DNA from 3 places in the Promicromonospora sp. Marseille-Q5078 genome. Region 2 is predicted to be linked to each of the others. Evidence: predicted binding sites of a transcription regulator. Region 2 holds the regulator's gene; each other region holds the start of a gene.
The links. The regulator LexA, encoded in region 2, represses DNA repair genes until DNA is damaged. The targets are predictions, from matches to a motif close to TCGAACANNTGTTCGA.
Positions count from the first base shown of each region.

Region 1: uvrA (excinuclease ABC subunit UvrA) is a predicted target of LexA. The motif match lies at 2,579-2,594, and genes of this name have one in related genera.
Region 3: imuA' (DnaE2-dependent mutagenesis accessory factor ImuA') is a predicted target of LexA. The motif match lies at 4,292-4,307, and genes of this name have one in related genera.

Region 1 covers NZ_JBNPQG010000001.1:2,225,447-2,235,974, reverse strand. The annotation lists gene uvrA (excinuclease ABC subunit UvrA) at 1-2,549, opposite strand, end outside; gene ACQFYA_RS10295 (YciI family protein) at 2,702-2,998, shown strand; gene ACQFYA_RS10290 (TerC family protein) at 3,134-4,186, opposite strand; gene ACQFYA_RS10285 (TerC family protein) at 4,183-5,196, opposite strand; gene uvrB (excinuclease ABC subunit UvrB) at 5,451-7,565, opposite strand; gene coaE (dephospho-CoA kinase) at 7,638-8,273, opposite strand; gene ACQFYA_RS10270 (ABC transporter ATP-binding protein) at 8,352-10,235, shown strand; gene rpsA (30S ribosomal protein S1) at 10,431-10,528, opposite strand, start outside.
Region 2 covers NZ_JBNPQG010000001.1:1,923,825-1,934,352, reverse strand. The annotation lists gene serA (phosphoglycerate dehydrogenase) at 1-1,231, shown strand, start outside; gene ACQFYA_RS08945 (DUF5302 domain-containing protein) at 1,315-1,575, opposite strand; gene nrdR (transcriptional regulator NrdR) at 1,631-2,179, opposite strand; gene ACQFYA_RS08935 (LysM peptidoglycan-binding domain-containing protein) at 2,335-2,673, opposite strand; gene lexA (transcriptional repressor LexA) at 2,926-3,738, shown strand; gene ACQFYA_RS08925 (L-lactate dehydrogenase) at 3,766-4,725, opposite strand; gene ACQFYA_RS08920 (ATP-dependent DNA helicase) at 4,735-6,795, opposite strand; gene hflX (GTPase HflX) at 6,871-8,448, opposite strand; gene ACQFYA_RS08910 (class I SAM-dependent methyltransferase) at 8,572-9,174, shown strand; gene dapF (diaminopimelate epimerase) at 9,195-10,121, opposite strand; gene miaA (tRNA (adenosine(37)-N6)-dimethylallyltransferase MiaA) at 10,118-10,528, opposite strand, start outside.
Region 3 covers NZ_JBNPQG010000002.1:26,763-37,290, forward strand. The annotation lists gene ACQFYA_RS20915 (hypothetical protein) at 1-57, opposite strand, end outside; gene ACQFYA_RS20920 (hypothetical protein) at 89-445, opposite strand; gene ACQFYA_RS20925 (conjugal transfer protein) at 442-1,491, opposite strand; gene ACQFYA_RS20930 (hypothetical protein) at 1,488-1,799, opposite strand; gene ACQFYA_RS20935 (hypothetical protein) at 2,132-3,043, shown strand; gene ACQFYA_RS20940 (hypothetical protein) at 3,083-3,553, shown strand; gene imuA' (DnaE2-dependent mutagenesis accessory factor ImuA') at 3,526-4,269, opposite strand; gene ACQFYA_RS20950 (helix-turn-helix domain-containing protein) at 4,703-4,936, shown strand; gene ACQFYA_RS20955 (histone-like nucleoid-structuring protein Lsr2) at 5,203-5,565, shown strand; gene ACQFYA_RS20960 (hypothetical protein) at 6,153-6,326, opposite strand; gene ACQFYA_RS20965 (ATP-dependent DNA ligase) at 6,356-7,366, opposite strand; gene ACQFYA_RS20970 (PDDEXK nuclease domain-containing protein) at 7,571-8,647, opposite strand; gene ACQFYA_RS20975 (hypothetical protein) at 8,699-10,528, opposite strand, start outside.

The sequences.
Region 1 (10,528 bases), 300 kb from region 2:
TTCTGCAGCTCGCTCGCCAGCTTCACGCGCTGCGCCTCGCCGCCCGACAGGGTCGGCGCCGGCTGCCCGAGGCGCACGTACCCCAGCCCCACCTCGGACAGGGTGGTGAGGTAGCGCGAGATTGCCGGGAACGCGGCGAAGAACTCCGCGGCCTCCTCGATCGGCATGTCCAGCACGTCCGCGACCGTCTTGCCCTTGAAGTGCACCTCGAGCGTCTCGCGGTTGTACCGCGCGCCGTGGCACACCTCGCACGGCACGTACACGTCCGGGAGGAAGTTCATCTCGATCTTGAGCGTGCCGTCGCCCGCGCACGCCTCGCAGCGCCCGCCCTTGACGTTGAACGAGAAGCGGCCGGGCCCGTAGCCGCGGACCTTCGCCTCCTCGGTCTCGGCGAAGATCTTGCGGATCCGGTCCCAGACGCCGGTGTACGTGGCCGGGTTCGAGCGCGGCGTGCGCCCGATCGGCCCCTGGTCGACGTGCACCACCTTGTCGAGCTGGTCCATGCCCGTGACGCGGGTATGCCGGCCGGCCACCTGCCGTGCCCCGTTGAGCTCGTTCGCGAGCACGGTGTGCAGGATCGAGTTCACCAGCGTCGACTTGCCCGAGCCCGAGACCCCCGTGACCGCGGTGAGCACGCCGAGCGGGAAGGAGACGTCGATCCCCCGCAGGTTGTTCTCGCGCGCCCCGACGACCGTCACCTCACGGCCCGGCTCCGTCGCACGTCGCTGGGCCGGCAGGGCGATGCTCCGGCGCCCGGAGAGGTAGGCGCCCGTCATCGACCCCTCGGCCTCCAGCAGGCCGGCGTAGTCGCCCGAGTGCACGACGCGCCCGCCGTGCTCGCCCGCGCCGGGGCCGACGTCGACGATCCAGTCCGCCGCGCGGATGGTGTCCTCGTCGTGCTCGACGACGATCAGGGTGTTGCCGAGGTCCCGCAGCCGCGTGAGCGTCTCGATCAGGCGACGGTTGTCGCGCTGGTGCAGGCCGATCGACGGCTCGTCGAGCACGTAGAGCACGCCCACCAGGCCGGAGCCGATCTGCGTCGCGAGCCGGATGCGCTGCGCCTCGCCGCCCGACAGGGTGCCCGCAGGGCGCTCGAGCGACAGGTAGTGCAGGCCGACGTCGACGAGGAAGCCGAGCCGCGCGTGGATCTCCTTGAGCACCTCGACCGCGATGGCACGCTCGCGCTCGCCCAGCTCGAGGCCGTCGAGGAAGTGCTTCGCCTCGTCGATCGGCAGGCGGCACACGTCCCAGATCGACTTCCCGCCGACCGTGACCGCGAGGACCTCCGGCTTGAGGCGCGCGCCGGAGCAGACCGGGCACGGGACCTCGCGCATGTAGGCCTCGTACTTCTCCTTCGACCAGTCGGACTCGGTCTCCCGGTGGCGGCGCTCCAGGAACGTCACCGCGCCCTCGAACCCGGTCGAGTACTGCCGCTCACGGCCCCACCGGTTCTTGTAGCGCACGTGCACCTGATGGTTGCGGCCGTACAGGATCGCGTCGCGGGCACGCTGCGGCAGCGCGCGCCACGGCACGTCCATGGAGAAGCTCATCTCCTCCGCGAGGGCGGTGAGCACGCGCTCGAAGTACTCCGAGGACGTCAGCGCCCACGGCACGACGGCGCCCTCGCGCAGCGTCTTCTCCTCGTCCGGCACGACGAGGTCGGCGTCGACCTCCAGCCGGAAGCCGATGCCCGTGCACTCCGGGCACGCGCCGTACGGGGCGTTGAAGGAGAACGTCCGCGGCTCGATCTCGTCGAGGGCGAGCGGGTGGTCGTTGGGGCACGCGCGCTTCTCGGAGAACTTGCGCACCCGGCCCAGGTCGTCGATGTCGGCGTCGACGAGCTCGACCATGACGAGGCCGCCGGCGAGGCGCAGGGCGGTCTCGACGGAGTCGGTGAGGCGCCGCTGCACGCCGTCGCGCGAGACGAGCCGGTCCACCACGACCTCGATGTCGTGCTTGAGCTTCTTCTCCAGCGTGGGCGGGCTGGTCAGCTGCACGACCTCGCCGTCCACCCGCGCCCGGGCGAAGCCCTGCGTCTGGAGCTCGGCGAACAGGTCCGCGTACTCGCCCTTGCGGCCGCGCACGACCGGCGCGAGCACCTGGTAGCGGGTGCCTTCCGGGAGCTCCAGCAGCTTGTCCACGATCTGCTGCGGCGTCTGCGAGCGCACCGGCTCCCCGCACACCGGGCAGTGCTGCGTCCCCGCGCGCGCGAACAGCAGGCGCAGGTAGTCGTAGACCTCCGTGATCGTGCCGACGGTCGACCGCGGGTTGCGGTTGGTCGACTTCTGGTCGATCGACACGGCGGGCGACAGGCCCTCGATGAAGTCGACGTCGGGCTTGTCCATCTGCCCCAGGAACTGGCGGGCGTACGCGGAGAGCGACTCCACGTAGCGGCGCTGACCCTCGGCGAAGATCGTGTCGAACGCCAGCGAGGACTTGCCCGAGCCGGACAGACCGGTGAAGACGATCAGCTCGTCACGCGGGAGGTCGAGCTCGACGTTACGGAGGTTGTGCTCGCGGGCGCCGGAGATGACGAGGCGGTTGCTCACCCGGGCATCCTACGTCGGCGCACCGACACTCGTACAGGCGTTCTATGCCCCCGAGGGTGCGGGACCGGTCACACCGAGGCCCGCCCGCCGGCCTCTCGCCGGCGCGCCGGACGCTCCCCGCCCGCGGGGCGTCCGGGTGCTTGGATACCGCCATGTCCGTCTTCGCCGTCACGTACGTCTACGTCACCGACCCCGACCGCCTCGCCGAGGTCCGGCCCGAGCACCGCGAGTTCCTGCGCGACCTCCACGCGCGGGGCGAGCTGCGCGTGTCCGGCCCGCTGCCCGCCACCCCGGACGGCGAGCCCGGGGGCGCGCTCCTCCTCGTCGAGGCCGAGGACGCCACGGCCGCCCTCGAGCTGCTCGGCGCCGACCCGATGCGCCGGGAGGGCCTGGTCGCGCACCGCGCGGCGCGCGAGTTCGTCCCCGTCATCGGCGGCTTCGCCGCCTGACGTCGCGCGGCCGGGCCACGGCGCCACCGGCGACGCACACGACGAGGGCCCGGACGGTGCGCCGTCCGGGCCCTCGTCGCGCCGTGGTCGTGCCGTGGTCGTGCCGGTGTCGCCCCGCGGCCGGCACGGGTGCGGTCAGTGACCGGTCGCGTCCTCGCGCGTCGCGTCCGCCTCCGTCGCCCCGCCCGACGTCGCGGCGTCCTCCGCCGCCGCCACCGCGGCCGTCCGGCGCGTCTTGGCGAGGCTCGCGACCGTGGCGACGGCGATCGAGCCGAGGATCACCGTCAGCGACGCCCAGATCGGGATCTCCGGCGCCCACGCGACGTGCTCGCCGCCGTTGATGAACGGCAGCTCGTTGGTGTGCAGCGCCTCGAGGATGAGCTTGACCCCGATGAACCCGAGGATGACCGCGAGCGCGATCGGCAGGTACACGAGGCGCTCCAGGAGGCCGCCCAGGAGGAAGTAGAGCTGGCGCAGGCCCATCAGGGCGAAGATGTTCGCGGTGAAGACGATGAACGGGTCCTTCGTCAGCCCGAAGATCGCGGGGATCGAGTCGAGCGCGAACAGCAGGTCGGTCGACCCGATCGCGACGAAGACGACGAGCATCGGGGTGAACAGCCGCTTGCCGTCCACGACCGTGCGCACCTTGGCGCCGTCGTACTTCTCGCTCAGCGGCAGCACTCGCCGCAGCATCCGGATCGCTACGTTCTCCTTGTACTCGTCCTCGTCGTCCCCCGCGACCAGCTTGACCGCGGTGTAGATGAGGAAGGCACCGAACAGGTAGAACACCCACACGAACTGCTCGAGGATGGCCGCGCCCGCCAGGATGAACGCGCCGCGCAGCACGAGCGCGATGATGATGCCCACCATCAGCACCATCTGCTGGTGCTGCTTGGGCACCGCGAAGCGCGACATGATGATGACGAAGACGAACAGGTTGTCGACGCTCAGCGAGTACTCGGTGAGCCAGCCCGCGTAGAACTCGCCGGCGGGCGCCGTGCCCCCGACCGCGAGCATGACCAGGCCGAACACGAGGGCCAGGCCCACGTAGAAGGCGACCCAGATGCCGCTCTCCTTCATGCTGGGCACGTGCGGCCGGCGGCCGACGATCACGAGGTCGACGGCCAGCAGCAGGATCAGCGCCGCGAGCGACGCCGCCTCGAACCAGAACGGCAGCTCGTGGATCATGCATCTCCTTCGGAGGACGAGGTCGCGCCGGCGCCGACGCGGCGGTCGCGCCGGTCACGGGCCAGGGAGGCGATCGTCGTGACGGCGAGCACCACCACGATGAACGCGAGCGACAGGGTGGTCGAGATCTCGGGGATGGCCTCGATGTGCTCCCCGCCGTTGATGAACGGCAGCTCGTTGGTGTGCAGGGCGTGGATGACCAGCTTGATGCCGATGAAGCCGAGGATCGCCGCGAGCCCGTAGTTGAGGTAGACGAGCCGGTCCAGCAGGCCGTCCACGAGGAAGTAGAGCTGGCGCAGGCCCAGCAGCGAGAACGCGTTCGCCGCGAACACCAGGTAGGTCTCCTGGGTGAGCCCGAAGATCGCGGGGATCGAGTCGACCGCGAACAGCAGGTCGGCGCTGCCGATCGCGACCATGACGATGAGCATCGGCGTGATGTACCGCTTGCCGTCGATCTTCGTCGTCATCTTGTCGCCGACGTAGGAGTCGGTCGTGGGGAACAGGCGGCGCGTCAGCCGCAGCACGCCGTTCTCGCTCCACTCGTCGTCGTGGCCGGTGCCCGAGCGGGCCTGGGCGATCGCCGTCCAGATGAGGAACGCGCCGAAGATGTAGAACACCCACGCGAAGTTCGCGATGATCGCGGCACCGGCGATGATGAAGACGGTGCGCAGCACGAGCGCGATCGTGATGCCGATGAGCAGCACGCGCTGCTGGTACTCCCGTGGCACCCGGAAGCTCGTCATGATGAGGACGAACACGAAGAGGTTGTCGACGCTCAACGACTTCTCGGTGATGTATCCGGCGAAGTACTCGCCGCCGTACGTCCCGCCCCACACGATCCACACGATCACGCCGAACACGACCGCCACGGCGACGTACGCCAGCGACCAGGTGGCCGACTCGCGCAGCGTCGGGGCGTGCGGTGTCCGCACATGGCCGAGGTAGTCGACGGCGAGCATCGCCAGGATGACGGCGACGGTGACGATCCAGACCCACACGGGCACGATCACGGGCAAACCTCCGGTACGTAGCACTGAGCACCGGAGGTCTTCCCCACCCGGACCGGCCGATGGCCTGGCGTCCGGGCCGACGAGGCCGGACCGACAACGGTGCCGGACGTGATGACGACCTCATCGTGGGCGGGGTACTCCCCTCCAACCCGCATACCCTACATGAGACCCTGGCCCGGGCCTCCGCGCGCGCCAGGACGCGGAACCGCTGATCAGGGCGGCGCGACGACGCGCGGGACCGGGGGCCCGCCGCCTCAGGCCGTGGCCGCCTGCATCTGCCGCAGCTCCTTCTTCAGGCCGCCGATCTCGTCGCGCAGCCGCGCCGCGACCTCGAACTGCAGCTCGGCCGCGGCGGCATGCATCTGGTCGCTCAGCTCCTGGATGAGCTCGGCGAGCTCGCCCGCGGCGGCGCCGGCCAGCCGGTTCCCCGAGACCGCGCCCTCCTTTGGCGAGCCCGGCACGGGCGCACGACCGCGGCCCTGCCCGGACGCCGGCGCCTTGCGGTACCCGCCCGAGAGCAGCTCCTGCGTGTCGATGTCCTCGCGGGCCAGCATGTCCGTCACGTCGGCGATCTTCTTGCGCAGCGGCTGCGGGTCGACGCCGTGCTCGGTGTTGTAGGCGACCTGCTTGGCGCGCCGCCGGTCGGTCTCGTCCAGCGCGTACCGCATGGCCGGCGTGATCTTGTCGGCATACATGTGCACCTGGCCCGTGACGTTGCGCGCCGCGCGACCGATGGTCTGGATGAGCGACCGCTCGGAGCGCAGGAAGCCCTCCTTGTCCGCGTCCAGGATCGCGACCAGGGACACCTCGGGCAGGTCGAGGCCCTCGCGCAGGAGGTTGATGCCGACCAGGACGTCGTACTCCCCGAGCCGCAGCTCCCGCAGCAGCTCGACACGCCGCAGGGTGTCGACCTCCGAGTGCAGGTACCGCACCCGCACGTCCTTCTCGAGGAAGTAGTCGGTGAGGTCCTCGGCCATCTTCTTGGTGAGCGTCGTGACGAGGACGCGCTCGTCGCGGTCGACGCGCTCGCGGATCTCGTGCAGCAGGTCGTCGATCTGCCCGGTGGTGGGCTTGACGACGACCTCGGGGTCCACGAGGCCGGTGGGGCGGATGACCTGCTCCACCACGCCGTCGGACATCGACAGCTCGTAGTCGCCCGGGGTGGCGGACAGATACACCGTCTGTCCGATCCGCTCGACGAACTCCTCCCAGCGCAGCGGCCGGTTGTCCATCGCGCTCGGCAGCCGGAAGCCGTGCTCGACCAGCGACCGCTTGCGGGACATGTCGCCCTCGAACATCGCGCCGATCTGCGGCACGGTCTGGTGCGACTCGTCGATGACGAGCAGGAAGTCCTCGGGGAAGTAGTCGAGCAGCGTGTTCGGGGGCGAGCCCTGCTCGCGCCCGTCGATGTGCCGCGAGTAGTTCTCGATGCCGCTGCACGTGCCGATCTGGCGCATCATCTCGATGTCGTAGGTGGTGCGCATGCGCAGCCGCTGCGCCTCGAGCAGCTTGTTCTGCTGCTCGAGCTCCGCGAGCCGGTCCGCCAGCTCCGCCTCGATCCCGCCGATCGCCCGCTCCATGCGCTCCGGACCCGCGACGTAGTGCGTGGCCGGGAACAGGTAGACGCTCTGCTCGGACCGGATCACCTCGCCCGTGAGCGGGTGCAGCGTCTGGATCGACTCGATCTCGTCGCCGAACATCTCGATGCGCACGGCGAGCTCCTCGTACACCGGGATGATCTCGACCGTGTCACCGCGCACTCGGAACGTGCCGCGCGTGAACGCCGTGTCGTTCCGGCTGTACTGCATCTGCACGAAGCGCCGCAGCATGTCGTCGCGGTCCACCAGGTCGCCGACGTCGAGCCGGACCATCCGGTCGACGTACTCCTGCGGCGTGCCGAGGCCGTAGATGCACGACACGGAGGCGACGACGATCGTGTCGCGCCGCGTGAGCAGCGACGACGTCGCCGAGTGCCGCAGCCGCTCCACCTCGTCGTTGATCGACGAGTCCTTCTCGATGTAGGTGTCCGTCTGCGCGATGTACGCCTCGGGCTGGTAGTAGTCGTAGTACGAGACGAAGTACTCGACGGCGTTGTTCGGCAGCAGCTCCCGGAACTCGGTGGCGAGCTGGGCGGCGAGCGTCTTGTTCGGCGCCATGACGAGCGTCGGCCGTTGCAGCTTCTCGATCAGCCACGCCGTCGTCGCGCTCTTGCCGGTACCGGTGGCGCCGAGCAGCACCACGTCCTTCTCCCCCGCCTGCACGCGGGCGGCGAGGTCCGCGATCGCGGTCGGCTGGTCACCCGCGGGCACGTACTCGGACACCACCTCGAAGGGGGCCACCGCACGCTGCAGGTCGGTCACAGGTCGCATGCCCACCACGGTACGGCGCGCCGCCGACACCCGGCCGGCCGAGCCGGTCCATGGCGCCGTCCAGAGCGCGGCTCAGGTCTGCGACGCCTCGGCGTCGGACTCCTGCTCGACCTCGCTCCGCAGGCGCTGCCACAACGCGTCGACCTGCTCCCGGAGCCCGCCCTCGGAGCCCGTGCCGTCCAGGGTCACGTCCGCGACGGCGGCCCGCTCCTCGTCGGTGGCCTGCGCCCCGACGCGGGCGCGCGCCGCGGCCTCGTCCAGCCCGCGGCCCTCGACCAGCCTGGCCACCCGCTGCTCGGCCGGGGCGTGCACCACGACGAGCAGGTGGAAGTGGTCGGCCTGCCCGGTCTCGACCAGGAGCGGGATGTCGTGCACGACGACGGCCCGGTCGTCGGCCGCCCCCGCGAGGGCCTCGCGCTCCGCGGCGACCCGCCGGATCTCCGGGTGCAGGATCCCCTCCAGGCGCGCCCGTGCGTCCGGGGCGTCGAAGACCACCCGCCCGAGCGCCGGGCGGTCGAGCGACCCGTCGGCCGCGAGCACGCCCTCGCCGAAGGCCTCGACGACCTCCTCGAGCCCGACCGTGCCGGGAGCCACCACCTCCCGGGCCAGGACGTCGTGGTCCACCACGACGGCGCCCAGCTCGGCGAGGCGGCGCGCGACGACGGACTTGCCGGCGGCGATGCCGCCCGTGAGGCCGATACGGAGCATGGGCCCATCCTGCCCCCGGCGTAGGCTTCCCGCCATGAGCGCCCACGGCACCCGGCCGCAGCGCGAGGGGGAGGTGGCATGGCGGGCGGCGGCATGATGCGCTCGTACCTGAAGGACTCGTCGGTCAAGGACCGACGCCTGTCGGGCTCGACGCTCAGGCGGATCCTCGCTTTCGCCCGGCCGTACCGGGCGCAGCTCACCGGCTTCGTGGCGCTCCTCGTGCTCAGCGCGGGCGCCGGCGCCGTGACCCCGCTGCTGTTCCGGCGGCTCATCGACGACGGCATCGCGCACGGCGACCGTTCCCTGGTCCTCTCGATGGCCGCGGCGGCCGTCGCGATCGCGCTCGCCTCCGCGGCTCTGGCGGTGGCCGAGCGCTGGCTGTCGTCGCGGGTCGGCGAGGGGCTCATCCTGGACCTGCGCACGGCGGTCTTCGACCACGTGCAGCGGATGCCGCTCGCGTTCTTCGCGCGGGCGCGCACCGGTGCCCTGGTGCAGCGCCTCAACGGCGACGTCCTCGGCGCGCAGCAGGCGTTCACCTCCACCCTGCAGACCGTGGTGTCCAACGGCCTGACGATCGCCTTCACCCTCGCCGCCATGTTCGTCATGTCCTGGCAGCTCACGCTCGTCTCCCTGGTCCTCCTGCCCGCGTTCGTGTTCCCCGCGCGCTGGTTCGGGCGCCGGCTCGCGACGCTGGCGCGCACCGGCTACGACCTGAACGCCGACGCCGGTCAAATGATGAACGAACGCTTCAACGTCGCGGGCGCGCACCTCGTGAAGGTGTTCGGCGACCCCGACCTGGAGAGCGCGCGGTACGCGGACCAGGTGCGCAGCCTCCGCGACCTGGGGGTGCGCACCGCGCTGCTCGGCACCTGGTTCCGCGTGGGTCTCACGACGCTGGCCTCCGTCGCCATCGCCCTGGTCTACGGGCTCGGCGGGCTGCAGGCGATCGCCGGCGAGCTCACGGTGGGCACCGTCGTGGCGCTCACCGCCTACCTCGGGCGCCTGTACGGCCCGCTGTCCGCCATGTCGAACGTGCAGGTGGACGTCATGACCGCGCTGGTGAGCTTCGAGCGGGTGCTCGAGGTGCTCGACCTCGAGCCGGCCATCGCCGAGAAGCCGGGCGCCGTCGACCTGCGCGAGGCCGTGGCGGGCCGCGGCGCGTCCGTGGAGCTGGACCGGGTCACGTTCCGCTACCCGACCGCCGAGGAGATCTCGCTCGCCTCGCTCGAGTCCGTCGCGGCCCTACGTTCGGACCCCACGGACGACACCCTGCACGACGTCTCCTTCAGCGTGCCTGCGGGCGCCATGGTCGCGCTCGTGGGGCCGTCGGGCGCTGGGAAGACCACCGTGTCGCAGCTCGTGTCGCGCATGTACGACCCGACGTCGGGGGCGGTGCGCATCGCCGGCACGGACCTGCGCGACGTCACGGCAGCGTCGCTGCGCGGCACCGTCGGCGTGGTGTCCCAGGAGGCGCACCTCTTCCACGACACCGTCGCGGCCAACCTGCGGTTCGCCCGCCCCGACGCCTCCGACGAGGACCTCGAACGGGCCCTGCGGCAGGCGAGGATCTGGGACCTCGTCGCCCGGCTCCCGGAGGGGGTCGACACCGTCGTCGGCGACCGCGGCTACCGTCTCTCCGGCGGGGAGCGCCAGCGGCTCGCGATCGCCCGGCTCCTGCTCCGGGCGCCGGACGTCGTGGTGCTCGACGAGGCCACGGCGCACCTCGACTCCGAGTCCGAGGCCGCCGTGCAGGCGGCCCTCGACCAGGCGCTGGCCGGCCGCACGTCGCTCGTCATCGCCCACCGGCTGTCGACGGTCCGCGCCGCGGACGCCATCGTCGTGCTGGCCGACGGCCGCGTCGTCGAGGTCGGCACGCATCCCGAGCTCCTCGCCGCCGGCGGCCTGTACGCCGAGCTCTACGCCACGCAGTTCGCCGACACCGGGGCCCCGGCGACCGAGTAGCAGCCCGCGCCCCCGGGCGGCCAACCACTCCGGCGCCCCACTCCGGCGACATCGAGACGGGGCGGCGACCCTGCCCTCGCCGGGTCCGGCGGGGGCGGTACCGCCGCGCTCCCCCGCACGCACGACGGCGGCCCGCCACCCCGAGGGGTGACGGGCCGCCGTGGGCACCGGTGGGTCGCGCGCGACCCGGCCGGGTCAGTTGCCGGTGAGCTTCTCGCGAAGCGCGGCGAGCGCCTCGTCCGAGGCGAGCGTGCCCGCGGCCTCCTGCGCCGGCGGGGCCGACGAGTAGGAGG
Region 2 (10,528 bases):
TGCCCTGTTGCTCGAGAACGTCCACCCTGTCGCCGCCCAGAATCTCCGTGACGCGGGGATCGAGGTCGTCACGCGCTCCGGCGCGCTCGACGAGGCCGAGCTGATCGAGTCCCTCGCGGACTTCCAGATCCTCGGTATCCGGTCCAAGACCACCGTGACGCGGAAGGTCCTGGAGAGCGTCCCGAGCCTGCAGGCCGTGGGCACCTTCTCCATCGGCACCAACCAGATCGACCTCGAGGCCGCCGCGGCCCACGGTGTCGCGGTCTTCAACGCGCCGTACTCCAACACGCGCTCCGTGGTGGAGCTGGCGGTCGCGGAGATCATCTCCCTCACCCGCCGCCTCACCGTGCGCGACAAGGCGCTGCACGACGGCGTCTGGGACAAGACCGCCGACGGCGCGCACGAGGTGCGCGGCCGCACCCTCGGCATCATCGGCTACGGCAACATCGGCTCCCAGCTCTCGGTGCTCGCGGAGAACCTGGGCATGCGGGTCGTGTTCTACGACACGGCCGAGAAGCTGTCCCTCGGGAACGCGCACCGCGTCGAGACCGTCGAGGAGCTCCTCGCCGTCTCCGACGCCGTGACGATCCACGTGGACGGGCGGCCCGGCAACGCCGGCCTCTTCGGGGCGGAGCTGTTCGCCGGGATGAAGCCCGGCGCGATCTTCCTCAACCTGTCCCGCGGGTTCGTGGTCGACGTGGAGGCGCTCCGTGAGCACATCCTGTCGGGCCACCTGGGCGGCGCGGCCGTCGACGTCTTCCCGACGGAGCCCAAGAAGCGCGGCGACGAGTTCACCTCTCCCCTGCGCGGGCTGCCGAACGTCATCCTCACGCCGCACGTCGGCGGCTCGACCGAGGAGGCCCAGGAGGCCATCGGCGAGTTCGTGTCCAAGAAGGTGCGGGACTTCGTGCTGACCGGGTCGACGACCCTGTCCGTGAACCTCCCGAACCTCCAGCTCGCGCACACCGGCGTCGGCCGCATCATGCTGCTGCACCGCAACGTCCCCGGCGTCCTCGCGCGGGTGAACCAGGTGTTCGCCGACCACGGCGCCAACATCGAGGCGCAGATGCTCGCCACCCGCGGCGAGGTCGGCTACGTGGTCACCGACATCTCCGACGTCACGCAGCGCGGCGCCTCGGCGAAGCTGCAGGCGATGGACTCCACGATCCGCCTGCGCATCCGGGACGCCTTCGAGCGGCCCGAGTTCCCGCCCGGGCCCGCGGCCGGCTGATTCCGGCCCCCCCACGCACGAAGGGCCTCCCCGGTTCCCCGGGGAGGCCCTTCGCACGTGCGGCCGGCGTGCGGCCGAGCGGCTCAGCCGGACTTGCGCCGGAACATCTTCTGCACCGGCCCGGCGGTCTCGGAACCGTGCACCTGGCCGGTGTTGCCGTCCTTGCCGGCGGTCGGGTGGCTGGCGGCGTTCTTCCGCTCCAGCGCCTCCCGGAAGCGCGCCTTCGTGTCCTCGGAGGGCTTCGCCGCCTTGGAGTCGTCCGTCGTCATCACGGTCACCTCGTGGTCCGTCGGGGTGGGCGTGCTCGCACGGCGGACCGCGCAGCACCTGGTGCGGTCCAGCATGCCCTGGCACCTTGGGAGACGCCAGGGCATTTCGCCCGGACCGGGCGGGGATCCCTCAGCGGGCCGTGTCGCGCCCCGCGACCGTCGCCCCCGACGTCGCACCGTCGCGGTCGGACGAGCCACAGTCGTCCGCCGACGACTCGCCGTCGTCCCGGGCCTCCCGCTCGGCGCGGAGCGAGACGATCGCGCTCTCGAAGTCCTCCAGCGACTCGAACGACTGGTAGACGCTGGCGAACCTCAGGTAGGCGACCTCGTCCAGCTCGCGCAGCGGCCCCAGGATCGCGAGCCCGACCTCGTTCGCCTCGACCTCCGGGCGGCCCGACGCGCGGAGCGTCTCCTCCACCTTCTGCGCCAGCAGGGCCAGGTCGTCGGAGCTCACGGGCCGGCCCTGGCACGCCTTGCGCACCCCCGCCACGACCTTGTCGCGGCTGAACGGCTCGGTGACGCCGGAGCGCTTGGCGACCGACAGACTGGCGGTCTCGATCGTGGTGAAGCGGCGCTGGCACGCCGGGCACTGCCGCCGTCGGCGGATGGACGAACCGTCGTCGGAGGTGCGCGAGTCGATGACTCGCGAGTCCGCATGGCGGCAGAACGGGCAGTGCATCGCTGGTCTCCTGCGCTCGGCTCCGGACCGGCGCCCGGCTGCCCGACAAGGTAAGCGGCGGGCGACTCCAGGCGCAAGCAGGTCCATCCTGCCACCGGCGCCGGCTCGCGGCGGACACCACGACGGAAGCAGCGCGGCGGCGGACCCGTGGCCGATCAGTCGAGCGGCAGGAGCACGACCTGCCCCGTCCGGAGCTCTGCCGTCGCGAGGCCGTTGAGGTCGCGCAGCTCCGCGACCACGTCCCGCAGGTCGTCACCCGAGTCGCGCACCGACTGCGCGTACTGCCAAAGGGTCTCCCCGGGGGCGACCGTGTGCAGCCGGACCTCGACGCCGGACCCGGGCGACTCCGCCACCGCGCGCTGCCCGATCAGGCCGGCACCGACGAGGACCACCAGAGCGAGCAGGGCGATCACGACCCTGCCCCGCCGGGTGAGCCGGAGCCCCCCGAGGCCGAGGAAGCCCGGTGCGTCGGTGGTGCTGCGCGGGTTCTGCATCGTCCTGCCTCCGGTCCACGTCGCCGCGCCGCCCCGCGGGCGGCGCCTTCGTCGAACATCCGTTCGTCGAACACCTGTACGTCGAACTGCTGTACTAGGTGTACCACGTCGCGACGACACGGTCGAGGTCTGATCGAACAGATGTTTGATGTCGGGGCGGAACTGTCCTAGAGTGACCAGCAGCGCGATGGAAGGTTTGTCGGATTTCATCGGCCCGCCCGCGGGCCGCGCCCCTGCAGGACGGAGAACGCGATGACCAGCGGACGGGACCAGGCCCCGGCGGCTCCGGCGCCGTGGACGGCGCCGAGCGACACCCCGGAGGACGTGGCCGGCGGCACCGGGACCGCGCTCGCGTCCGTGAGCGAGCTCGCCCCCTCGGCCGACCGGCTCACGCCGCGCCAGCGGCGTGTGCTCGAGACGATCCGCAGCTCCGTCGAGGCGCGCGGGTATCCCCCGACCATGCGCGAGATCGGCGAGGCCGTGGGCCTCGCGAGCCCCTCCTCCGTCAAGCACCAGCTCACGACCCTGGAGCGCAAGGGCTACCTGCGGCGCGACCCCAACCGTCCCCGCGCGATCGAGGTGGTCGACCCCTCGGCCCCGACGGCCGACGGCGACACCGGGTCCGCCGCCGCGCTCCCGCAGGGACTCGTCGCCGGGTCGGTCGCCGGGTCGGACGCCCAGCCGGCGCAGGCCCCCTCGTACGTCCCGCTCGTGGGCCGGATCGCCGCCGGCGGGCCGATCCTCGCCGAGCAGGTGGTGGAGGACGTGTTCCCGCTCCCCCGTCAGATCGTGGGCGACGGCGCCCTGTTCCTGCTCAAGGTCGCCGGTGACTCCATGGTCGACGCGGCGATCTGCGACGGCGACTGGGTCGTGGTGCGCAGCCAGCCCGTCGCCGAGAACGGCGAGGTGGTGGCCGCGATGATCGACGACGAGGCCACGGTGAAGACCTTCAAGCAGGCCGACGGCCACACCTGGCTGATGCCGCAGAACGCCGCCTACTCCCCCATCCCCGGTGACGAGGCCCAGGTGCTGGGCCGGGTCGTGGCCGTGCTCCGCAGCCTCTGAGCCGGCCGGCAGGGCGACCCTGCGGGTTCAGAGGCCGAGCCGGCGCTGCACCGACCGCATGTTCTCGGCCGAGGCGCGCAGGCCGGCCAGCTCGTCGTCGGACAGCGGGGTGTCGATCGTCTCCGCGACCCCGCGCCGGTCCACCAGGGACGGCACGGACAGGCACACGTCGTCGATCCCGTAGAAGCCGTCGAGCCGTGACGACACGTTCATCACGCGGTGCTCGTCGTTGAGGACCGCCTCGATGATGCGGGTCGCGGCCAGCCCCACCGCGTAGTTGGTCGCCCCCTTGCCGGCGATCACCCGGTAGGCCGACTCCACCACGTCGGTGGCGATCCGGTGCCGGGCCGGCTCGTCGAGAGGCGGGCGCCCCCGGAACGGACGCCAGTCGAGCAGCGGCACGCCGGCGATGGAGGCGGAGCTCCACAGCACGATCTCCGAGTCCCCGTGCTCGCCCGCGATATTCGCGTGCACGTTCCCGACGGCGACCCCGCAGTGCCGGGCGACGGCGTCGCGCAGCCGCGAGGAGTCGAGCACCGTCCCGCTCCCGAAGACCCGCTCGCGGGGTAGGCCGCTGATCTCCTGGGCGGCGTACGTGACGACGTCCACGGGGTTGGTGACCATGAGGTAGACGGCGTCGGGGGCCACCTCGAGCAGGCGCGGCAGGATCGTGCGCGTGAGCCCGACGGTCGCCTCGGCGAGGTCCAGCCGGCTCTGGCCGGGCTTCTGCTTCGCGCCCGCGGTCACCGCCACGACGTCCGCGCCCCGGCACACCTCGATGTCGTCGGACCCCTCGATCTCCGCCTGCGGGATGAACATGCCGCCGTGCCGCAGGTCGAGGACCTCCGCCTCCACCTTGGCGCGGTTGACGTCCATGAGCGCCACGGAGCGGGCCGCCCCCCGGGCCAGGGCGGCGTACGCGAGGGTGGACCCCACCGCGCCGGCGCCGACGATCGCGAGCTTGGTCGTACTGCGTGTGCCGTCCACGGCCCCAGGCTAGGTGTCGAGCCGCCGCAGCGCAGCACGGACGAGCTCGCCGTCCGTGGTCGGCCAGAAGTCCGGCATCGACCGGGTGAGGAACGACCCGTACCGAGCCGTCGCGAGACGCGGGTCGAGGACCGCGACCACGCCGCGGTCCTCGGACGTGCGAACCAGGCGGCCGGCCCCCTGCGCGAGCAGCAGCGCCGCGTGCGTGGCCGAGACCTGCATGAACCCGTTGCCGCCCGCCTGCTCGACGGACCGCGCGCGGGCCGCCTTCACCGGGTCGTCCGGGCGCGGGAACGGGATGCGGTCCACGAGCACGAGCTGGCAGCTCGGCCCGGGCACGTCGACGCCCTGCCACAGCGACAAGGTGCCGAAGAGGCAGGTGGCCGGGTCGTCCGCAAAGGCGCGCACCAGCGTGGGCAGCTGGTCGTCCCCCTGGCACAGCACCGGCACGTCGAGCCGCTCGCGCATGGCCTCGGCCGCCGCGAGGGCCGCGCGCCGCGACGAGAACAGCCCCAGCGTGCGTCCTCCCGCGGCCTCGATCAGGCCGGCGATCTCGTCGAGCTGGGCGTCCGTCGTCGGCTCGCGCCCCGGCGCGGGCAGGTGGCGGGCGACGTACAGGATCCCCTGGCGCGGGTAGTCGAACGGGCTGCCGACGTCCAGGCCGCTCCAGTCCGCCGTCTCGTCCGTCCCGCCGGAGCCGGCGAGGCCGAGCGAGCGCGCGACCGGGTCGAACGTGCCGCCCAGGGTGAGCGTCGCGGACGTGAACACGCCCGTCGCCTCGCCGAGCAGGTGCGTGCGGATCAGGCCCGCGACCGCGAGGGGCGCCGCGTGCAGCCGGGTGATGCCGTCGCCCGCCCAGGGCGCGTTCTCGGGCGGGCGCGAGCACCACAGCACGTCGGACGTCGTGTCCTCGGCCGCCATCCGCTCGGCGACCTCGAAGAGCTGGAGCACGGCGGACTGCGCCATCTTCATCCCGGCGTCGGGCGCGCCCTGCCCCTTCGCCTCGCCCTGCGGCTTGAGGCGGGTGAGCAGCTCGCGCGCCGCGTCGCGCACCGCCCCGACGGCCGCGCGCAGCTCGTCCGGCAGCCCGAGCGGGAAGCGTTCCGCCGGCGCGGTGGCGAGGAGGGACCCGAGCCGCTGCGACGCCGCGTCCAGCGACTCCGTCTCGGTGCCCCCGTGTCGGCGCGCGAGGCGTGCCGCGTGCTCCACCACCGTGAGGGACATGTCGACGGTGGCGGCCGCCGTCACGCGCTCCGCGAGCTCGTGCGCCTCGTCGACGACGACGGCGTCGTGCTCCGGCAGGACGCCGGGGTTCCCGGAGACGGCGATCCCGAGCATCGCGTGGTTGGTCACGACGACGTCGGCCTCCCGCGCCGCGGCACGCGCGTGCTCCGGGAAGCACTCGGCCAGCAGCGGGCAGCGGTTGCCCAGGCACTCCAGGGCAGTGACGGACACCTGGCGCCACGCCCGGTCGGGGACGCCGGGCACGAGGTCGTCCCGGTCGCCGGTGTCGGTCTCGTCGGCCCACGCGTGCAGGCGCCGCACGTGGTCGGCGAGGGTCGTGGCGTCGTCGGCGCGAGCGCCCTTGGCGCGGGGCGCGGGGGGCGCCGGGTGCTGCTCGGCGCCCGCCCCCTCACCCGGCCCGGGGTCGGCCGGGAGGTCGAAGAGGGTGGCGCCCTCCACCGGGTAGCCGCCGGTCACCTTGTGCCGGCACAGATAGTTGTGCCAGCCCTTGAGCAGCGCCACCTTCGGCACCCGCGGCAGCCGCGGTCCCACCGCCTCGGCCACGAGCGGGAGGTCTCGCGTGACGACCTGCCGCTGCAGCGCCAGGGTCGCTGTCGAGACGAGCACCCGCTTGCCGTCGACCACCGAGTGCCGCACGGCCGGCACGAGGTAGGCCAGCGACTTGCCCGTCCCGGTGCCGGCCTGCACGAGGAGGTGCCGCCCCTCGTCGACGGCCTCGGCGACCGCCGTCGCCATCTGGTGCTGGCCGTCGCGGCGGCCTCCGCCGAGGGCCCCCACCGCCAGGTCGAGGAGCGTCTGGGCGTCGGGGGTGTCGGCGGAGGTCACCCGTCGATCCTAGGGCGGTCCGCCGACCTCCGGCCGCGGCGCCCACAGCCCGTGGGCGCCGCTCCGCCGTCGGGGTCAGGCGGTGACGGCGACGTGGCGCAGCTCGGCGGCGAGGCCCTCGTCCACCCGGCCGCGCAGGCGGGTGCCCTCGGCGAGGTGCTCCTCCTGCACGGACCCGCCGACCTCGTGCGCGCGGTGCACGAGGTCGCCGCGCGAGTACGGCACGACGAGGTCGATCTCGACCTGCGGCTGGGGCAGCTCGGCCGCGACGAGCTCGCGCAGCTCGGCCATGCCCTCGCCCGAGTGGGCGGACACGACGACGCTGTGCCGCTCGCGGCGCTGCACGCGGCCGACCACCGCCGGGTCGGCGACGTCGGCCTTGTTGAGCACGACGACCTCGCGCACGTCGGCGATACCGGGGATCTCGGCGAGCACCTCGCGCACCGCGGCGATCTGGCCCTCCGGGTCGGGGTGGGAGACGTCGACGACGTGCAGCAGCAGCGCCGAGTCGCCCACCTCCTCCAGCGTGGAGCGGAACGCCTCCACGAGCTGGTGCGGCAGGTGCCGCACGAAGCCGACGGTGTCGGTCAGCGTGAAGGGCCGACCGTCCTCGGTGCGCGCGCGGCGCACCGTCGGGTCGAGGGTGGCGAACAGCGCGTTCTCCACCAGCACGCCGGCGTCGGTCAGCGCGTTGAGGAGCGAGGACTTGCCGGCGTTGGTGTAGCCCGCGATCGCCACGTTGGGCACCGCGTGCCGCTTGCGCTCGAGGCGCTTCGTCTCGCGCGACGGAGCCATCGCGGCGATCTCCCGCCGCAGCTTCGCCATGCGGTTGCGGATGCGGCGGCGGTCCAGCTCGATCTTGGTCTCGCCGGGGCCGCGGGAGCCCATGCCGGCGCCCTGACCGCCCACCTGCCCGCCGGCCTGGCGGGACATCGAGTCGCCCCAGCCGCGCAGGCGCGGCAGGAGGTACTCGAGCTGCGCCAGCTCGACCTGCGCCTTGCCCTCCCGGGACTTGGCGTGCTGGGCGAAGATGTCGAGGATCAGCGCGGTGCGGTCCACCACCTTCACCTTGACGATGTCCTCCAGCGCACGCCGCTGGGAGGGCGCCAGCTCGGTGTCGGCCACGACGGTGTCCGCGCCGACGGACGCGACGACCTCCGCCAGCTCGGCCGCCTTGCCGGAACCGAGGTAGGTGCCCGGGTCGGGCTTCTGGCGGCGCTGGAGCAGGCCGTCGAGCACCTGCGAGCCGGCGGTCTCGGCGAGGGCGGCGAGCTCGCGCAGCGACACCTCGGCGTCGCGGGCCGCGGCCTCGCCGCCGGAGAACAGGCCGACGAGCACCACGCGCTCCAGGCGCAGCTGGCGGTACTCGACCTCGGTGACGTCCTCCAGCTCGGTGGAGAGCCCGGCGACGCGGCGCAGCGAGATGCGCTCCTCGAGGTCGAGCTGCTCGCCGTCGTGCGTCGTGTGCACCGTGGCACCCTCCGACCGCGCCGTACCGGCCCGCGCGAGCACTCGCGCCACGACGTCCTGCGCGATCGCCTGGGCGTCACGCTCGGCCTCGCGGCGCGCGTCCGCCGAGGTCTCGGGGCCGCCGGCCCCGGCGGACGGCTCCTGGGCCTGCGGGGTGTCGGGGTTGGTCGGGCTGTGGGTCAAGGTGTGCCTCTCGGGTCGGGATCGGCGGTCCGGCCGCCACATGGCTACAACAAGGGTCCCACGCCAGATCGTCCCGGTGGAGAGTTTTTCCCCCGCCCGGGTGCGGCGACCTAGGATCGGCGCGTGACCGAGCAGCCCGACCACTACTTCACGGCCCAGCCGGCCTCGGCCGCCGACCGCCGGCGCGCCGTCGTACACCTCGCCGGCCAGGACGTGGAGGTCGACGTCGCCTCCGGGGTGTTCTCCCCGGGCGGGATCGACAAGGGGACGCGGGTGCTGCTGCGCGAGGTGCCGGAGCCGCCGGCGGCCGGCGACCTGCTCGACCTCGGCTGCGGCTGGGGGCCGGTGGCCCTCACCATGGCGCTCGGCTCGCCCGGGGCGACCGTGTGGGCCGTGGACGTCAACGAGCGCGCCCTCGACCTGCTGCGCACGACGGCGGGCCGCCTCGGCCTCGACAACCTCCGGGCGGTGCGCCCCGAGGACGTGCCGGACGACGTGCGGTTCGCCGCGATCTGGTCGAACCCGCCCATCCGCGTGGGCAAGTCCGTGCTGCACGGCCTGCTGCGGACCTGGCTCCCCCGCCTCGCGCCGGACGCCGCGGCATGGCTGGTCGTGCAGAAGAACCTCGGGTCCGACTCGCTGGCCCGCTGGATCGAGGCCGACCTGGGTCGCGACGTCGAACGGGCGGCGTCGTCGAAGGGCTTCCGCGTGCTGCGCGTCGGCTGACGACCCGCCGCCTGCCCCGGTCAGACCTCGGTCTCGCCGCTGAACACGAGCTCCGCGGGGCCGGCGAGCTCGACGTTCCCGCCCTCGAGCAGCCGGACGCGGACCAGGCCGCCGGGCACCTCGACCTCCCACACGTCGGGCACGGGGCCCTCCGCGCCGGCCGCGAACCAGGTGCGGACCGCGAGCGCCGCGGCGCACGCACCCGTGCCGCACGACTGGGTCTCGCCCACGCCGCGCTCGTGGACGCGCATGCGCACGTGCCCGACCGTGCGGCCCTCGTCGTCCGTCGTCTCCGCGAGCGGCACGACGAGCTCGACGTTGGTGCCCTCCGGCGGCACCGGGTCGACCTCCGGGGCGCGGGTCAGGTCGGCCTCGGCGAGCTCGGAGGCCCGCGCGAGCGCGACCACCGTGTGCGGGTTGCCCATGTCGACGCTCAGCGCCGGACGCGGGGCGTCCCAGCCGGCCACCAGGACCGCCGCGTCGGCGCCGCGGGCGGCGGCCTCCTCCCCGCCGGGGAGCGACCAGGCACCCATGTCGACGGCGTACCAGCCGCCGGGCTCCTTGCGCACGCGCCGCACGCCGGCGCGCGTGCCGAGCGCGAGCTCCTGCCCGTCGTCGAGGTCGGCGAGGCCGAGCTGCTCGGCGAACGCCGTGAAGACGCGCACGCCGTTGCCGCACATCTGCGCCACGGAGCCGTCCGCGTTGCGGTAGTCCATGAACCAGATCGCGCCGGGCTCCTCCGCAAGGACGCGGTCGGCGATCTCCTCGCCCGCGCGGGCGACGGCCGCCGTCGGGGCGAGCCGGATGACCCCGTCGCCGCCGATCCCCGCGCGCCGGTCGGCCAGGCGCCGCACCTGCTCGGGGGTCAGGTCGAGGTCCCCGCGGGTGTCGGCGACCAGCACGAAGTCGTTCTGGGTGCCGTGACCCTTGGTGAAGCGCAGCGTCATGAGCCCAGACTACGGCGCACGAGGCCGGTCCCGGGCGCGGGCAGGGCCCCGGAGTCGGCGGCGCGCACCACCGCGAGCGCCTCGTCGAGCAGCGTGGGCGACCCGGCGTCGAGCCACGTCACGCGCGGGTCGCGGCCGAACCAGCCCATCTGCTTGCGGGCCAGGCGGCGGGTGTTCGCGACGATCGCGTCGCGCGCGCCGTCGAGGGTGAGCTCGCCGCGCCAGCACGCGAGCAGCTCGGCGTAGCCGACGGCGCGGGCGGCCGTCGTGCCGAGCCCGGTCCCCGCCCCGCCCTGCTCCGGCGACGCGAGCGCACGGACCTCCTCGATCAGCCCCTCGTCCCACATCCGCTCGACCCGGTGGGCGACGCGGGCGTCGAGGACCTCGCGGTCGCAGTCCAGCCCGAT
Region 3 (10,528 bases), on a different contig from region 2:
GATCGGGATCCGACGGGCACGGGTGAACCAGCGCGCCGCTTCCGTTTCCTGAGCCATCACCACACCTCCTGTCCGTGGGGCCTGTGAGTCAGACCAGGTCCGGGTTGGGGGTGTCGATGGTCAGCACGACGGCGGGGCTCGCCGAGGTGGCGTTCACCTCGTTCGTGAAGCGGTCCTGCGCCCACTTGACGCCGCCGTTGATCGCGAAGAGCACGAGGGCGCCGACGACGACCGACACGATGACGGCGGCGACGGCGAACCGCGACTGTGCCGCCTTCATGACGATGAAGTAGAAGACGACGAGGATCGCCGCGTTCTTGAGCAGCGAGATGAAGCCGCTGATCAGGCTGTTCAGGGAATCGGTGAGCGTCGCGCCGCCGGCGGCCTGCACCTGGCCGGCGCCGAGCGCCTGGGTGACGACGTCCACAACGGTGAGGTCGATCATGAGGGGTCTCCTTCGGAGGTGGGCGTCCAGTCCGGACGCGTGGTGTTCGCGGTGGAGATGTCGGCGACCTCCCACCGCCCCGCGCGTGCCTCGAGGTCGAGGACGTACTGCGCAGAGGTCTTCTCGCCGTCGGGTCGCACGAGGGCGACGTCGACGAGCACGTCCAGCTGGTCACCGTCGGTCGGCGTGGAGCCGTTCTCGTGGGTGCCGCTGGTCTTGATGCCGTCGATCTCGACGCCGCTGTAGGGCGCGGGGTCGATCGGGGCGATGACGGCGCCCGGGCTCACGTAGCGCTCGATGTCGCCCTCGCCCGTCAGCTGGGCGGTGAGGAAGCCGGCGACGGACTCGTGCAGCTCGGTGTCCGCGGCGACGTCGCTGGTGAAGTCGTTCGGCGCGTCCGCCAGGAGGGGCGGTCCGGCGACCGGGGTCGGCAGGGCACCAGCTCGAGCACCGAGCCCGGCCTGGGTCGGGGCGACGAGGACAGGCACCTGGAAGTACCGGCGCACCCAGGTCGTCGTCGCCTCGGTGTCGTCGTCTGCATCGGAGGCGGCGGTCGTGGGCTCGTCGACGTCGGCGCCCACCACGACCGACCACGTCCCCTCGCCCGTGTCGGTCACCGAGGCAACGGCGACCGATCGCACGGGCAGCGCCTCGTCGGGCAGGGACGCGACCTCGGCCGGGTACTGCCGCTGCAGGGCGCCGGCGTTCTCTCGCGTGGCAGTGAGCCACGCGTCGACGAGGTCGCGCGCGGTCTCCCCGGCGGTCGTGGCCTCCCCGACGTCGACCTGCTCCACTGCGGCGGGCGCCGTGCTCGGCGGCGTCGCGGCGAACGCGACCACGCCGGCGAGCGCGAGGGGCCCGGCGACGACGGCGGCCCACAGCGCACCGGTGGCGGCACGGGAGGCCCACAGGGAGCCGCCCGTCCAGTTCATGGTCTCGGCTGACGTCGAGGCCGCGGCCTCGGTCGTTCGAGCCTGGTCGTCGGCCACCTCGTAGGGCGCCTGGTCCTCTTCGCGCTTCTCGCGCGAACGGGTCTTGAGCTTCACGCTGCGTCACCTCCTCGGTTCACGGCGCTGACGCGCTCGTCGAACGACGGCACCACCGACAGCACGGGCCGGGGCGAGCTCGGCTCGCGCAGTCGGCGCACCGCCCTGCGGACGGCCGGCGTCTCGGCCTGCTGGAGCGCCGCCTGCATCTGCTTGGTCGTGTCCTCGTCCAGCGGGCGCGCGGCGAGCTTGGCCACGGCCTCACGCACGGCATCCGCGGCGCGCTTGACCGTGGCCGTGTCGGCCAGGTCGCGGGCATCAGCCATGTCGTCGGCGACGTCGTGGTGCACGCGGTGGACAGGACTCATCGGGTTCTCCTCAGCTCTCGGACGCCTTCGAGAACAGAAGGTGCGGTCACAGAGGCCGCTGTTACCCGTCTTGCTCGGCTTTCTTCTCGCGCTCCTGCCCATCCCGCGTCATCGCAGGTCACAGGCCCTCACGCCTTGCCCAGCCCCACCGCTACGCCCTTGCCCGCAGGCGATTTCGGCCGCGTGCGGATCGGGCAAGAGATCCGGCAAGCCCCCGTCAGTTGAGTGGGGCTCGGCCGGACAAGGCGCATGGTGGCCCCACACCCGTAGTCAAATCGGAGCAGTCCTGCCTACGTTGCACGCACCAACCGCACGCACAGGGAGTCAGAGCGATGAGCAAGACGAGGAACCCGTTCCGGCAGCACGACGTTGCCCCCACCGGCTTCGCGTCGCCGCTGTACCGCCACCTCGCCCAGGAGTGGGTGCAGCTGCAGACATCCGCCAGCACGCGGTCGACGCTGCGCCGCTGGGCACGGACCGAACCTGCGCTCGCGGGCTTCGCGCGCCCCGGGGACATCGTCGACGCGATCGACTCTGCGCCGAATGCTCGCAAGAACGAGATCCTGCTCGCGCTCATCCGGCAGTTCCAAGGCGGCCAGCAGCTCGCCGGCCGCACGGTGCTGCAGGCGATGCTTCCGAAGCTGGCCCAGACAAGCGCTCACACCAACCCGGCCGACTGCACGTCGACCTCGGACACGTGGGCGGAGGATCGCCGCCACATCACGATCGGCGATTTCTGGGAGGTCATGACGACCTACCCGGTCGAGCGTCGGAAGAACAGCGTCGCGGCCAATCTCGCGTTCGACACCCTTCGGCGCGTCACCGGGGTTCGCGAGCAGCACTACAACGACGTGCCACTGGATCCGAGCGAGTTCGTCCGGGACTACCGGAGTTCCGGGGAGACCCACCGCCTGCATCCGTCCATCGACCCTCTTGACCTGGCGACGATCGACAAGGACCCGACCGAGGACATCACCGCTGAGGCCGACCTCATCGACGTGATGGCGTGGGGCGTCAAGGCCGAGGTGATCTCGCTCGAGGACGCACGTCTCCTCGCGGCGGTCTACCTGCCGGACGACCCGTCGGTAAGGCGACTGGGCTACCCCGAGGCCGTCGAGAAGTTCGGGTGCTCGATGGCGATGGCCCGCAAGCGGTGCCACAAGGCGATCCAGAAGCTCAAGGGGGCCATGGCCGCCACGCTCGAGCCGCACGCTGGCGCAGCGCTCGAAGCCCTCAGCGCCTAACAGACCCACCGTTCCTGCCAGACCCGCACAGGGGGCGACATGCTCACCGTCGACGCGACACCCACCATGCCTGCCGAGGCTTCCTCGAGCCCGATCCGCGCCCTGACATCCGGCGACCGAGTGCGCTTCGCGACCCCTACCCGCGAGGCGGGGCGCTGGTGGACCGTGCGCGCCGGCGATGAGCACTACAGCGTCTTGACCCGCAAGCGCGAGCTCTGGGCCGCGAGCGAGATCGTGTACACGATCATCGACCGCCGCCAGGGCGTGCGCGGACAGTGCAACCTCACCGGTCCAGGGTGGGACGTCGAGGTGCCCGGGGGCTGCGACGCGCTTCTGCGTGCCCTGCAGCGCACAGACGAGCAGCGCGAGCATGTCGCCGACGTCGCCGGTAGAGCCTCTCGATTCGGCGAGCGGAACCTCGAGCTCTCCGACGAGACGATCCCCGTCGAGATCTCCGACTTCCGCCCCGGCCTTCGCGTCGTTCAGCCGAAGGCCGCCAGGGCCTCGTAGCCGCCGTCGCCCTTCCTCTCGGCCGCCCTGTCGTCGTCGCCCTTCACGGGGCCCGGCGGCAGGGCGATGGTCTGTCGCAGCCCGGCTCCGCGGCCGGCGACGTCGACGTCGAGCTCGCAGTGCCTGAGGTAGCCAGCCCCTTCGTCGACGCCGGACCACCGCGCGCCGACGACGTGCAGGCGTAGCGCCGCATGCTCCCACGGCGTCGTGGAGACCAGGCCTGCACCGCGCTCGCGAGCCCGGACGAGCAGTCGCCGGCGCTCCGAAGGCGACAGTGCGATCTGGGGACCGGTGACGACATAGCTCATGCCGTCGAGCAGTGCGGCGACCGTCTCGGCAGGGCGGCCGTGAGTGTCGGGGATGGCGATGACTCGCTCGAGGTCGATGCCACGCTCTGCTGCGGCAAGGTAGCCGGTCTCGGGTGCAGCGACGAACGCGATCCAGTCATCGCGCTCCTGGGACGCCGCCAGCAACGCCAGCAGCAGGTTGGGCGAGCCGGCCACGACGCTGACCGACCCCTGCGGCAGACGGCCCTCCGGGAGGAGGTCGCGTACGCCGATCGGCTCTGGGCGCGCCGGTGTCGCGGCTGCGCCCGGGATCGAGCGCAGGCGCGCACGGCGTTCGACGCCCGGCCCTTCACGCAGTCCGGTGCGCAACTCGGCAGCCGCAAGCGCCGCGCGGGCGGTGGCGAGGGCGTCACTGGTGGGGGCGGTCACGGTCTCGGCCACCTCCAACCATTCGAACTGGTGTTCTATCGTAGGCCCTGTGACGGGTGAGGGTCGGCGTGAGGAGCGCCCGCTGGATGTGCCGCCGGCGGAAGGTTGGTTCTGGCCGGATCAGGATCCGTTGAACAAGGCGCGGGTGCCGCGTCGGGTGTCGCTTCGACCGCAGGGTGATCGACCCGTGATCGTCCGGTTGGTGTGGTCGACGGGGGTCGAGTGGGTGCCGGCGCGGGCGATCAGGTGGACGGACGACCGGGTGCTGGTGATAGCGAAGCCTCCGTACGGGCCGACGAACGCACGCGAGTTGCTGTGCTGGTTGGACGTGGCCGACGTGTTCCGGACGGTTCCTCGCCGTCGGCCGCCCGCAGCGAGCTGAGCCTGTGGACAACGGTCACCGGGGTGGTGTGCGGGCAGCGATGATGGGCGCATGGTTGCCGACGCCGGCGAGGACCGTTCGCCTCGCTTCATGAAGCTCGAGGACGTGGTCTCTGAGCTCGGTGTCTCGCCGACGATCGTCTACGGGCTGTGCCGCAGCGGCGAGCTACCCGCCTTGCAGATCGGACCCAAGAGGGTGTGGCGGATCGAGCGGTCGAAGTTCGAGGAGTACATCGAGGCCCAGTACGCGGTGACGCGCGAACGGGTCGAGCGGGGCGAGTTGTAGTCGTCGAGCCCGATATCCGGTGATCACGTCTCTGGTCGATGCCTCAGGCCCGCGCGCCCACCTGATCCATGAGCAGATCGCCGACGATCTGATCGGAATGGTCGAGGCGCACCGTGGCTCACTAACGACACTGACTCGCGGGTTCTCGACCCGACGCCATCCCGACACGGTTATCCCAAAAATATGTCCGCCGCGCGCCGCAAATTTCGCGCCAGAGACACACCGCGGCATCGGGTTGCTTCCTTCAGTTGCGGCACCCATAGTTTGTGCGGCTGTTCATTTCTCTGAGAGGGGCTCTAGTGGTTCAGAAGAAGCAGATCATTCTCGTCGACGACGTCGATGGCACTGACGCTGACGAGACGGTGACGTTCTCGCTCGATGGCGTCACCTACGAGATCGACCTCACGACCAAGCACGCCGACGAGTTGCGCACCGCCGTGGGCAAGTGGGTGGAGCACGCGCGCAAGACGTCCACACGCTCTGGTCGGCCGTCGGCTCGCAGCGGGGCACGCACCGACCGCGAGCAGCTCGCGAAGATCCGTGAGTGGGCACGAGCGAACGGCCACGAGGTCTCCGACCGCGGTCGCATCGCCGCACCGATCCTCAAGGCGTACCAGGCCGCGCACTGAGCCCGCGGTCCTGAGGACCTTCCTCGGTAGGCGCGTCCCCGGCCGGATGGACAGGGGACGCGCCTGCGCCAGGAACACGTTCGCACCAGTACCAGAAGTCACACCGCGGATCAGGTCAGCCCCCGGGCAGCGCGGGCGCGCTTCGAGGCTGCGGCCTGGTCGATCCGGCACCTGCGGCAGCGGCGCCGCCCGTCGGCGTGCCTGTAGGTGTTCTCGGGCGTGTAGGGGTGCCCCTTCGGGCAGTGCGTCTTGCCCCGGTTGTTCTCCCCCGGGAGGGGACGCTCGACGGTCCCGTGCCGGTACATCCGTTGGTGGTGCAGAGCGCACAGCTCGGCGCGCCGGCTCATGCGCGGGCGGTCGCACCCGTCCACGCTGCACGGCCCCGGCGGCGGAGGAGTCCTGCGCGCCGCGAAGTAGGCGCGCATCCGTGCCTCGGTGGCTGCGTCGATCCGATAACGGCCGTCTGGGTCCTTCGGGTACCCGTGCCGTTGGAGCCAGGCCCGCACCCCCTGCCGGGTGATACCCAAGTCTTTCGCCAGCACGGGCGGTGACGTCCAAGCCCTCTGCACGCCTCGCAGCGTAGAACGTCAGGCGTCGGCGACCCGGATCGTGATGATCCGCTCCCCGTCCTTGAGCTGTTCGTCCAGCAACGGCCGGCCGACCTCGTACGTCGCAGCCTCGACCTCGACCTCCCGCACCTTGGTCTCGTGCGTGCCCGAGTTGTCGGGCGGGATGGTCTCGACGTGCGCGCGCAACTTCACGACCGGAGCGTAGACCGCACCGCCCACACCTACGGGCGCTCCAGGGCGCCGGGAGCTGTGACGCTGGCGACCTCTACGTCCGGCCTTGCGCGCACGAACCGGAGTTGGTGGCGGTACGAGCTGCCCGACCACGCGGCGTCCGCCGACACCTCCACGACCACCGGCTCCACCAATGTCAGCCCCACCGGACCTCGCTCACGCCCGAACCTCCCGAACGCTCCCGCCGGCACGACCGCCGGCCACGGGTGCTCCCCCACCGGCACCCGCAGCACGCCCGCGAGCGCCCGCCGAGCCCCGGGCCTGAGCGGTCCGGTGCGGCCCACGATCCGCAGCCGCCCGGCGATCGGCATGCCGGCCACTATCTGCTCAGGAGCGGCGCGAGGACCGATGACCGCACCGCACACCACGTCCACTGTGCTCCGGTGCTTGACCTTCAACCAGTCGCGGGACCCTCCGCGGTACGGCTGGTCGGCGCCCTTGACGACCAGGCCCTCGATCCCGGCTGCGACGTAGGTGTCGAACCACTCTCGCGCTTCGTCGACGTCCGCGGTCACCGGCGACAGGTTCAGCGGTGGCCGCCACAGTGCCGCGAGGTCTTCCAGCAGCGCCCGGCGCAGGGACCACGGCATGCCCCTCAGGTCGTCGCCACCAGCTGCGAGCACGTCGAACACCGCCATCGACGCGGGCCGGCGTCGCGCATGCTCCGCCGCAGCGCGCGGCCCTCGCCCCATACGCTCCTGCAGCGCTCCGAAGTCCAACCGGCCACCCGACCAGACCACCAGCTCGCCGTCCAGCACCGTCCCGGACGCGAGCTGCTCGCCCGCGGCCGCGGCGATCTCCGGGAACGTCGACGTCAGGTCCGTACCGCGACGCGACCACACCCCCACTCGGTCCCCGACCTTCGAGATAACACCGCGGTAGCCGTCCCATTTCGGCTCAAACCGGGCCCCACCCGGCAGCGCCGAGGACGCCGGGATCCGCTCCACCGCCCGCGCAAGCACCACCTCAACCGGGAGCCTGAGCCCCGGGGGCATGTCCATCAGCCCGGCACGTTGCGCGGGTCGTTCCCGTGCGAGTCCATCTCCGCGATCGTCCCGGCCATGACCCACTCCCCTCGCTCAGCTCACGCCACGGTAGGGAGCCCCACACAATGCACGCACCCGCAGGGTCACCCAGCAGGGCCAGGCACTCGCGGACCTCGGGGTTGCCGCCTGGTGACCCCGGATGTGCGGCGGGATGGACGGTCAGGTGGGCTGCGCTGGGTCGTCGACGTCGTCGAGGCCGTGCTCGAGGACGGCCTCGAGCTCGGCGGCGGTGGGCAGCGCATCTCGCGCGTCGGGCGGCAGGGCCTGGTAGTCGGCGATCGCCATGGGTACCGCCGTGGACGCCAGAGAGAACCGCACGGTCGGGCCGCCCTTGCCGGTGCACATCAGGATCCCCACGGTCGGGGCGTGCTTCGCGGCGTCGCGCAGCTGGTCGTCGACGATCGCGACGTACGTGCCGAGCTGGCCGACGAACCCGGGCTCGAACTTGCCGACCTTCAACTCAATGACGACATATCGCCCCTGGGGAATGTGGAAGAACAAGAGGTCCGGGTAGTGCTCGTCGACCTCGCCGGTGGCGTCGTCGGTGACCGCGAGCCGGACCTGGCGACCGACGAACGCCATCCCCCGCCCGAGCTCAAGCAGCGTGTCCTGCAGCCGGTCCATCAGCGCTTGCTCGACGTCGCGCTCGGCGAGCTGTTCGGTGAGGCCGAGGTGCTCGAAGACGTACGGGTCCTTCACCAGTTGCTGGGCGAGCTCGGAGTCGGCCGGGTCGAGAGCGGCGGCGAAGTTCGACGGTGCGGCACCGATACGCTGGTGCAGCTGCATCTTGATCTGGTGCTCGAGGACGCTGCGCTTCCATCCCTCCGCGGCCGCGCGCTCGGCGTACCAGTCGCGGTCGGCGCGGGAGTGGAGCCGGCTGACGAGGACCATCACGTGGCCCCAGGGCAATTGGTCAGCACGATGCTGACCAAAGTCGCTGAGCGTGGGCCATGCCTCGGCGACCTGGCGCATGTACTTCAGGTTGGTCGGGGAGAAGCCGCGCTGGCCGGGGAACTCCCTCTGGAGGTCGGCGGCGAGACGGTCGATCACCTTCGCTCCCCAACCGGCCGCGCCCTGGCGTTCGAGGATGTCGCGGCCGATCGACCAGTTCAGGTGCAGCAGTTCGGTGTTCGCGGCGCGGGCGGCGCGGAACTGTGTCGCGCGCACGCGGGCCTTGAGGTCGGCCAGCAGGTCGGCGTACCCGGCCGGTTCCAGGGCTGCGTCGTCGGTGGCCATGCCCGCAGTCTGCCCGGACGCTCTGACACCCAGCGCCTCGGCACGCGGTAGTCAGCTGCTGGGCTCGATGGCGCCGAACTCGTCCGGGGGAACGTCCGCGCCCTCGGGCAGCACGATCGCGAGCGGGGTGGGTGTCAGGTCCTCCCGGCCGTCCGGGAAGTCGTTCACCGAGTAGACGCGGTAGGGCGATCGGTCGACGCCGCGGATGGTCACCGGCATGTTGGCCGCGGTGCCCGCCGCGAGCGCCGCGGCCACGGTGTCGGCGTCGACGGCGTGCGCGCGGGGGTGGAAGATCCGGACGGTGAAGGCGAGCGGCTGGCCGTCGACGAGGTAGTGGAGCTTGGACTCGACGAGAATCATGCTCGCCTCGTCCTTGAGGAAGGTGGTGAAGGGCTCGCCTCCGATCCCGGTGAGCGTGACGTCGAGTCCACCGAGGTCGCTGTCGATGATGACGTTGCCCTCGGCCAGCAGGCGCGCCTTACGGGTCTCGGCTCGCTGCGCCAGCGTCATCTGCTCGGGCACGCGCAGGGTGATGTCGAAGCGCCTGGACAGGACCGCGAGGTCGTCGATCAGCTGCCGGTCGTACGCGCTGATCAGGTGGCGGCGCTGATCGTCGGTGTCGCCGTTGGTGCCCATCTGCACCCGCTTCTTTCCCCCGCGCCACAGCTCGAGGATGACCTTGGTGCCGGACTCCAGGTGGTCGATGAGCTGGACCGCGCGCGACGCCTGGGTCGCGTCGCCGCGATGCAGTCGGCTCGCGGAGACGGTGAAGTCGACCGGGACGTTCTCGGTGGGTTCCTTGTGACCGGGGGTCGAGGTTTCCGGGATCGTGATGGTCAGGTCCAGGCCGCACTCGAGTGCGGCCAGGATGCGTCTCCCGCGCTTGCCGGCGTGCCCGTCCATGGTGCCGCGCAGGATCTGCAGGATGTCCCCGCTCGGGGTGGTCACACGCAGGTCGACCTGTCCGCGCACGAGCGGCGGCGGCCGCAGGTGCACATCGACGTCGGTGAGTTCCTTGTCGAACCACTCCGCTCCGGTCAGTTCGACCTTGGCGACCTCGGCGGCGTCCAGGTCGACGGGAGTGCCGAACGCGCGCGCGTCGTCGTAGCGGCGTCGGGCTTCCTCACCGGCTGGGCCGGGTGCGAAGCTGATCCGGCTGCCGAGCGGCTCTTCTTCCATCGCTCGCGGGTGGCGGGGACTCACCCGGGTCGCCACGCCGTCGGGCCCGGTCGTGACCTGCAGATCCCAGTGCAGACTCCGGGCGGCAAGGCTCTCGCCCATGCTGGTGGCGTACTCGTCGATATCCGCGGCAGTGGTCAGCCCCTGGCGCTCGAGCCCGGCGATGCGCAGGTCGTCCATGCGCTGGTCGTGGGTGAAGTGCTTCCACACGCGAGGGTGTTCCGCCAGGGCTAGGTCCAGCCGTGCCTGACCGATGGTTGTGCCTATCTCGACCACGGCCGGCTTGCCCGGCAGGGAGCGCACGAAATCGCGCTCCTTGGGGGTCAGGTTGCAGGGGATGACGAGCACCCACCTGCGCGGCTTGTGCTTCATCGCGGCCTTGAACGACTTGGTGATCTGCTGTCGGCGGGGCCGGAACCCGGCGGAGAACCCCTCGGGGAAGTACTTGAGCTGGTAGATCGTGTCGATCGTGCCGTCGGGCAGGGTGAGGTCGAGGTCGATGCCACCGTCGCCGCCGCGCCCGTCCACGGGTTCGAGCACTCCTGGATCGCCGCGGTGAAGCTCGGTCAGCAGCGCGTTGACGATCCGGTCGAACAAGGGCTGCCCACACGTCTTCCACGGGAACAGGTCGTCGCCAGCCCTACGCATGCGCGTAGCGTACGGATCGCCGCCGACAGGTGCCGCCGGCCCCGAGCTCGTCCC